4 regions of the Colwellia sp. SU-HH01172 genome follow, and region 3 is predicted to be linked to each of the others. Evidence: predicted binding sites of a transcription regulator. Region 3 holds the regulator's gene; each other region holds the start of a gene.

Region 1 (2,211 bases), on a different contig from region 3:
GGCACCTAAGTTATCGAATAAATCGAATACTTGATCCATTACCCATTCAGGGCGTGCACCTGGCTTATCAATTTTATTGATAACAACAATAGGTTTTAAACCTTGAGCAAAAGCTTTTTTAGTCACAAAACGTGTTTGTGGCATTGGGCCTTCTTGTGCGTCAACAATAAGTAGCACTGAGTCTACCATTGACATTACTCGTTCTACTTCACCACCAAAGTCAGCATGGCCAGGAGTATCTACGATATTTACACGGTAGTCGCCCCAGTTAATAGCAGTGTTTTTTGCTAAAATTGTGATACCGCGTTCTTTCTCGATATCGTTTGAATCCATAACTCGTTCTTCTAGACCATTTCTGGCGTCAAGAGTACCTGATTGATCTAATAACTTATCAACCAAAGTTGTTTTACCATGGTCAACGTGGGCGATGATGGCAACATTACGTAATTTATCTAACACGGGCGTTTTGCTCAATAGGGCTATAATTGGGCGCGTATTGTACAGGAGAAGTACAATTAAATACACTGTATTGAAAAAATATAAATTTTATTAATAACAAAATAATTTTCAATTGTTATACTGCCAATGGCCAAATTAGAGCATACGCACCACAATGCAGCGCACCGCGCACCAAATTAGTGCGCTATGAATTATCAATAAAGATTAAAACCATACATTTCAATAACTTTAGCTTTGGCATAATATTCGCTTATGCACAGACAATAGAAAATTACTTTTTAAAAATATATAGAACTCACTACACCGGAGACTTTCAATGTCAAACGCAGTTTTAGATCTAATTAAAGAACATGACGTCAAATTCGTTGATTTACGTTTTACTGATTCAAAAGGTAAAGAGCAACACGTTTCAATTCCTCATCATCAAGTAACTGAAGATTTTTTTGAAGACGGCAAAATGTTTGACGGCTCTTCAATTGAAGGCTGGAAAGGCATTAACGAATCAGACATGGTGATGATGCCTGACGCTGACTCTGCGGTATTAGACCCATTTACTGAAGCGGTAACATTGAACATTCGTTGTGATATTGTTGAACCAGCAACGATGCAAGGTTATAGCCGTGACCCACGTTCAGTGGCAAAACGCGCTGAAGACTACATGCGTAGCACAGGCATTGCTGACACAGTACTAATTGGCCCAGAGCCAGAGTTTTTTGTATTTGATGATGTACGCTTTCATACCGACATGAGCGGCTCATTCTACAAGATTGATGATAAAGAAGCCTCTTGGAATTCTGGTACGGAATACGACGAAGGCAATATGGGACACCGTCCTGGTGTAAAAGGCGGCTATTTCCCAACGTCACCGGTAGATTCGTCTCAAGATTTACGTTCTGCTATGTGTTTAGTGATGGAAGAAATGGGCTTAGTTGTTGAAGCACATCACCATGAAGTTGCTACTGCTGGTCAAAATGAGATTGCTTGTCGTTTTAATACTATGGTACTTAAAGCTGATGAAGTGCAAATTTATAAATATGTGGTACATAACGTTGCACACGCTTACGGCAAAACAGCGACCTTTATGCCAAAACCACTTGTCGGTGATAATGGCACAGGTATGCATGTTCACCAGTCTTTAGCTAAAGACGGTGTTAACTTATTTGCTGGTGATAAATACGGCGGACTATCTGAAACAGCGCTTTACTACGTTGGTGGTATTATCAAGCATGCTAAAGCACTAAATGCCTTTACTAATGCTTCAACAAACTCATACAAGCGTCTTGTTCCTGGTTTTGAAGCTCCAGTAATGTTGGCATACTCTGCCCGCAACCGCTCGGCATCAATTCGTATTCCAATTGTACCTACACCAAAAGCAATGCGTATCGAAGTACGTTTCCCTGATCCAACAGCCAACCCATACTTAGCATTCTCAGCAATGCTAATGGCAGGCCTTGACGGTATCAAAAATAAAATTCACCCTGGCGATGCAATGGATAAAGATCTATATGATCTGCCAGCAGAAGAAGCAGCAGCAATTCCACAAGTTGCGGCATCATTTGAAGAAGCACTCGATGCGCTGGAAAATGACATGGACTTCTTAATTGAAGGCGGAGTTATGGACAAAGACATGATCAATGCCTACATCAGCTTAAAACGTGAAGAAGTTGAATTATTAAACTCAACAACACACCCTGTTGAATTCGATATGTACTACAGCGTGTAACTATTTCAAATAGTTAGTTACTAAAAAAG
Region 2 (2,211 bases), on a different contig from region 3:
ACTGGTTAAACCTGAGCCATCGGTTGCTGCTTGACCACCAAAACCTACAATGATGCCAGCATTTGCTCCAGTACAAGATAGTCCGATTAATAGAGCCAGTGTTTTCACACTCGAATTTTTGATAATTTTTTTCATTATAGGTTATCCCTTAAAAAAATTTATAAGAATATACTTCTACAACTTTGCTAAAAAATGCATTCAATATGCCAATAATTTAATTGCTTGCTAATACAACATCTTGCCTGGTTGTTTTTTGTACAGCAGCTTTTGAAATACGATTTTTGTAAATTTTCTTGACAGCTAAAGTAGTGTTGATAGTTTTTTAATGCGCGAGGGTTTTGCTCTTTGACGGAACAGTTATCACCAGTGCCGTTTTGTTTAGACTCGGGTGCTGGGAGAATTAAGTGAAGAAAGTCATGGGGTATTAAAAAAGGCTTACTGAATAACAGTAAGCCTTAGTGTTTATATTTTATTCAAGCAAAAAGTTATCGCTTATTTTTGAAACTTACGCTTGCGGTTTGCAACACCTAAGCCAAATAAGCCTAAACCAAATACTGCAAGTGACATTGGCTCTGGAACGTCTCTATTACGAGTTGTTAAACCAGTAACAACGTTGTCAAACTCACCAGCAATACCTGTACTTGTTACGACAAAGCGGTTCCAAGCAAAGCCATCAAAATCGATGTTTACATAAGTATTTGACGTTGGTAAGCCTTGGTTACCTGATTGGCCACCAAGTAAGTTTAATAACTCAGTACCTGTGATAGCTACAGAAGTGCCATCATTATCGTTAAAGAATTCGAAATCGTTATAGGTATCAACAGAACCCCAGTAGAAACCAAAGTAATCTAACTGTACGCCGCCTAAACCTGCTAAAAAGGCTGTGTAGTCAACTTCAACAGTACCTGAACTACCTGTTTGAGGAGTAAAACCGTAACAAGTGTTATCAACATAATTTGCTGAACCAGTATTACCTGGTCGTGCTGCTTGCCCTGGTAGGTTGCCATCAGCAACACCTAAACCACCACCAGTTTCAGTAACAGTAATACCAGGTTGGCTTAAGGTGTTTACGCCACAGCCATCAGAATTGCCCGCAATATTGTATTGCATGTCTGGAACACCGGCTAAATCTGTCATTGCCGTAGCGGTATCAAAAGTTTCAATAAAGTAACCGTTACTTGCATCGATCACATTGCTTTGATCAACAAAGCTACTTGTTAGGCCTGAGCCATCTGTTGCCCATTGACCTGAAGCGATATCATCACCAAAAAAAGTGATGATAGCTGCATTTGCTTGTGCACATGTAAGGGCTGCACCTAGCGCTAAACTACCTATAATCTTTTTATTAATTAATTTGTTCATACTTCACTTCTTCCATCTATTTGAATGTAAAACATCATGTCATTGCTGATGGTTAATAAGCATCATGCGTGCCATTTATTAAAAGTACTTATTTAACATGCGCTTGTATGATTTTTTGTAAGGTGTATATAAGAGGTTTTTTGATGGTGTAAAATATGTCGACAGCAATTTTGTATAATTATCAACCAATAAAGTGACTTCTTAACTTGCTATGCTCTGGCCTTTCAATTCACGCAATAACATAGCAAGAAAATTTAAGATAGGATAATCAAAAAGACAACTTAAATAGGGTTATATCTACCAGGGCTCAATACTCTATTTGGATCTAATACTTTCTTTAATTCGTTAGTTGTTTGCCAAAAATCAGACTCTTTGTTGAGTAAATTTTGTTGTTGGTCGATATTTAAACGATAAGGTACAAAGCCTTTTTTCAGTCCTTCGCTAACAAGTTCGTCTAAACAGCTATGGGCATCTCGCACGGCTTGTTCATTGTCTTGGTCAAATACAATTGGAATGGTGCTATCAACACAGTCGTGTTTTAAGTTAGTAAAAGTAATAAAAGGCTCTATTTGATATTTAGGGCAAGTATTTCTGATAAAGGCGGTAAAATCCTTCATTGCTTCTGGTTTCATCGGAACAAGCGGTGCATACCAAAGTAGTCCACATTTATCTTTACCGGGCGATAGCGAAGAGCGAGACAAAATGTTGTTATCGCTATGACGCCAGTACGGCAGTTTTAGCGCGACTTTATTGGGTTTGCCAAGCATTATTTCATTACCCATATCAAATGATCTGAGTTGCTCTCTGACCATAGCAAGAGGAGGGATTAACTTAAATAAAAATTCTGGG
Region 3 (2,211 bases):
TTTATTGGAAGAATTCAATATCGGCCATATTAAAGATAACTTAGGCATGAGCTTATCTGGTGGTGAACGTCGGCGCGTTGAAATTGCCCGGGCATTAGCCGCCGATCCAAAATTTATCTTACTTGACGAACCTTTTGCCGGTGTTGATCCAATTTCAGTAGGTGATATAAAAAAAATTATCCTACACTTAAAAGAACGTGGCATTGGCATTTTAATTACCGATCACAATGTCCGTGAAACGCTCGATGTTTGTGAACACGCATATATTGTTAGTCACGGCGAACTTATTGCAGAAGGTGATGCGGATCAAATTCTCGCAAACCAGCATGTAAGAGATGTATACCTTGGCGAACAATTCACGCTATAGTTATTGGCATACGTTAAAAGCAAAATAATATTGCACTAAATAGTAACAGGGAAAAGAAAAACTAAATGCGTCCTACTCTGCAGCTCCGTATCGGACAACAGTTAACTATGACTCCCCAATTGCAGCAAGCAATTAAGCTGTTGCAATTGTCGACCTTGGATTTACAACAAGAAATTCAAGAAGCACTTGAAAGTAATCCGTTACTTGAAATGGATGAAAACCAAACGACTTCATCGGAAAGTACGCCTGATAATTTAGAAGAAGCATTTTCGGCCAACGCCAGTGACAACAACAGTGAAGTAGCATCTCTAGATGGCAGTGAAGATTCAGCGCCAACAATCGATGAAATTAGCTCTGCCGAAGGCTTAGCAAAAACCGATATCCCCGAAGAATTGAATAATGACACCACCTGGGATGATAATTTCAGCGCTGGTACTAGCAGTGGCAGTGTTGGTCCTGCTTCTGAAGATTATACCTATCAAGGTGAAACCAAAGATTCAATTCAAGATCACCTAATTTGGCAAATGGAACTGACGCCTTTTACCGAAACCGATAAAACCATTGCCATTGCCATTATTGAAGCGATTGACGAAGCGGGTTATTTAACTGTTTCGGCTGAAGAAATTTTAGAAAGTGTCGGCATTGAAGACCTTGAACTTGATGAAGTCGAGGTGGTGCTAAAACGAATTAACGTCTTTGACCCTATAGGGGTTGCCGCCCGCTCAATTCCAGAGTGTTTGTTGATCCAATTGAATCAATTTTCAAGCGATACCCCTTGGTTAGCAGAAAGTAAACTCGCAGTTAGTGAGTATATTGACTTATTGGGTAATCGCGATTACCGGCAATTAATGCGTAAGTTGCGTTTAAAAGAAGAGCAATTACGCGAAGTGATACGTCTTATTCAAACCTTAGACCCTCGCCCTGGCGATAGCGTTGTTAAGAGTGAAGAACAATACGTAATTCCTGATGTTTCAGTGGAAAAGAAAAACGGCCGTTGGACAGTAGAATTAAATCCTGACACTGCACCTAAGCTGTCGGTCAATCAGCAATATGCCGCCATGTCACGTTCTATGAAGTCGTCGACGGATTCACAATTTATTCGTTCTAATCTGCAAGAAGCGAAATGGTTTATTAAGAGCTTGGAAAGTCGTAACGACACCTTATTAAAAGTATCCAACTGTATTGTGCAACGCCAACAAGGTTTCTTTGAACATGGCCCAGAAGCCATGCGCCCTATGGTATTAAACGATATTGCTGAAGCCGTTGATATGCATGAATCAACCATTTCTCGCGTTACCACGCAAAAATATATGCACACGCCTAGAGGCATATTTGAATTAAAATATTTCTTCTCAAGCCATGTTAGTACCGAAAATGGCGGCGAGTGCTCATCAACTGCTATTCGCGAGTTAATTAAAAAATTAGTCTCGGCAGAAATTCCCGCCAAACCACTCAGTGACAGTAAAATGGCAGATATTTTAGCGGAACAAGGCATTAAAGTAGCAAGGCGTACCATTGCAAAATATCGAGAGTCGCTCTCGATACCACCATCGAATCAACGTAAAAGCCTATTATAGGTTTGGTTTATTAACCCGCAAAAGAGGATTGACGCATATGCAAATTAATCTTACCGGACACCATGTCGATGTTACCGATTCATTACGTGATTATGTCAATGGAAAATTTGAAAAACTAGAACGACATTTTGATCACATCAACAATGTTCATGTAGTTTTAACCGTAGAAAAACTTAATCAAATAGCGGAATCAACCGTGCACTTAAGTGGCAGTGAAGTTCATGCCAAAGCAGAAAATAATGACATGTATGCTTCTATTGACTCACT
Region 4 (2,211 bases), 410 kb from region 3:
CACTATAGAGTTGATAAACATCTTTAAAGTCTAAACTCAATTCCGTTGTATAAGTGTCGCCAACCGGGTAACTTTTGACCACTTTGGCACCACGAATAATGCCCTGAACTGAGGTTTTAAGTTTTTGGTTATCGACAATTAAGTTAGACATGGTTGTTTTACCATCAATGGTTTGACCATAAACTTGCTCTGCTAATTCTGCATAAGCGGCAATTTTAGAGGCATTTATTGCCATCAGCATACGCTGGGTTTTGTGATCTGACTTTTGTAAACTAATTGGCGCCTGCCCGATTGCCGATAACACCGGAAAACTTTCAGGTTTTACTGATTGCCATTCAATATGCTTATCATAAAAAGATGAACAGGCAGTTAGCACTAATATCGCCAATAATGTAATCGTGCGTTTCAGTAAAGTATTCATATTATACCTATATTATTCAATTGACTGATAACTACTGTTGAATTGCAACAGCACGAGCATCTTCGAGTAACATGGCACTATCTCTGATAATCATGCCATCTTTCATTTTTACATTTTCATTGCGATTAAAATCGTCACCCATCACCCAAGACGGAATAAAAGATTGCGCAGTGGCAACAACAACACGAGATTGCATACCTATCATACGGGCATTAACTAAAATCCCTTCTTCTTGCTCCATCATTGTGCCTGTCACAACATAGTCAATTATCTGGCGTTCTGGTAACTCTTTCCAATCACGACTAAAAACATAATCGCCATCGGCAGTGACACGAATATGGCCCGTTGTTTTAAAGTCAATTACTACTAAACCATGACGCTGCATTTCATGAACAAAGCTTTCTGACAGCTGATTCCCTAGCCAATTCGTCGACTCTAAGTTTTTCAAATCAACAAATGATGCTATCGCTATTGGGGTTTTGGGATTCACAAACGAACTGCTTTCAAGCATTTGATAGGCTAACCCTTTAACCACGTCATTAATTGCATGTCGAGGTAATTCAAAACTGTCAATTTCTTGTTTATCGTTATATGAAGAACGATAAAAGTCATCTTGATTGTCCATCACAGAACAAGAGATAACACTTGGTAATAGTATTGCTAAAAGCCAATTTTTCATTGGGCTCTCCTCAATTAATGCATAAATTCGTATTGATAATAGTATTAAATTCAAAGCACGATTCGCGCCAATTTTTCTAGTTAATGAAATAGGCATAGAACATGCATATTTCATTGCAGAAACCGAACTCCGTTAGAAATGAGATATTTATGTATTTAAAATTATTATGCCGTAGTCCACTAAAGCTGAAACGGCTAAGACATAATTTAGTGCTGCATTGCTTAATGATAAGTATCGCATGCTACAGCAGTGCTAGCTTTGGTCAATGGTATGAATCCCAAGGTACCGCAACAATTAAGAATGATGATAGCAAAGCCGCAAAAAATAGAGCCATGCAAAATGCTCTTCGAAAGGCATTATTAGTGGCCGGAGCATCAGTTTCAAGTGTTCAACAGGTCGTCAATGGTTTGCTAACCCAAAATGAAATTAATATTCGCGCCAGCGGTAGCGTTAATTCATTTGAGCTTATAAGTGAAAACTATACTGACAATTTGGTAACGGTGACGATTCGAGCTGACATTTTTCCTCAAGAACAAAAATGCTTTGCTGCTGATTATAGAAAATCAATGCTATTAACACGCAGCAACATTTTGCATCGTGAACAAGCTAACATAGGTAACGTTTATCAACTAGATAAAGCGTTAGTAAAACAGCTAGCCAATAAAATTCAAAAAAATGCGATTTATCTCGATACAAAATTAGCACTACAAACCAAAACAGAATTTTCTAGACTTAATCAAAGTTTAGCAATGGAACAACTAAAAAGTTTAACTATGTCGTTGGCTAGCATGACAGATAGCCAATATGTGCTATTTTCGGAAATCCAAGACATTTCGATGGCAGAGCACGAGAACAACTCCTGGCAGTTTTGGCAAGACAATATATATCAGCGGCATTTTAATATTGCCCTATATATTTATGACGGCGCCACCGGTGAAAAAATTCTCGACAAGCAATACCAAAGCTCTGCGCCGTGGCAGTTTAACAAGCGTCAGCAAATTGATGTGGCCAGTCAAAACTTTTGGCAAAGTGAATACGGCCTGCAAATTAGCCAAACCATTGACAATATGGTGACAGATATCGATGAAAATATGATGTGCCAGCCAACTCA

The links. Region 3 encodes sigma-54, which starts transcription at its own class of promoters, with help from an activator protein. Its sites were predicted from a motif close to GTTGGCACGNNNNTNGNNT; they were not measured.
Region 1: glnA (glutamate--ammonia ligase) is a predicted target of sigma-54. The motif match lies at 693-711, and genes of this name have one in related genera.
Region 2: AC27JP_RS15600 (Npun_F0296 family exosortase-dependent surface protein) is a predicted target of sigma-54. The motif match lies at 1,420-1,438, and genes of this name have one in related genera.
Region 4: AC27JP_RS03200 (FlgO family outer membrane protein) is a predicted target of sigma-54. The motif match lies at 1,154-1,172, and genes of this name have one in related genera.

Annotation. Positions count from the first base shown of each region.
Region 1 covers NZ_BAAJMB010000010.1:4,436-6,646, reverse strand. The annotation lists gene typA (translational GTPase TypA) at 1-459, opposite strand, end outside; gene glnA (glutamate--ammonia ligase) at 776-2,182, shown strand.
Region 2 covers NZ_BAAJMB010000006.1:104,321-106,531, reverse strand. The annotation lists gene AC27JP_RS15605 (PEP-CTERM sorting domain-containing protein) at 1-135, opposite strand, end outside; gene AC27JP_RS15600 (Npun_F0296 family exosortase-dependent surface protein) at 493-1,362, opposite strand; gene AC27JP_RS15595 (FAD-binding oxidoreductase) at 1,644-2,211, opposite strand, start outside.
Region 3 covers NZ_BAAJMB010000001.1:1,121,268-1,123,478, forward strand. The annotation lists gene lptB (LPS export ABC transporter ATP-binding protein) at 1-367, shown strand, start outside; gene AC27JP_RS04955 (RNA polymerase factor sigma-54) at 433-1,944, shown strand; gene hpf (ribosome hibernation promoting factor) at 1,982-2,211, shown strand, end outside.
Region 4 covers NZ_BAAJMB010000001.1:711,437-713,647, forward strand. The annotation lists gene AC27JP_RS03195 (LPP20 family lipoprotein) at 1-421, opposite strand, end outside; gene AC27JP_RS03200 (FlgO family outer membrane protein) at 453-1,100, opposite strand; gene AC27JP_RS03205 (flagella assembly protein FlgT) at 1,325-2,211, shown strand, end outside.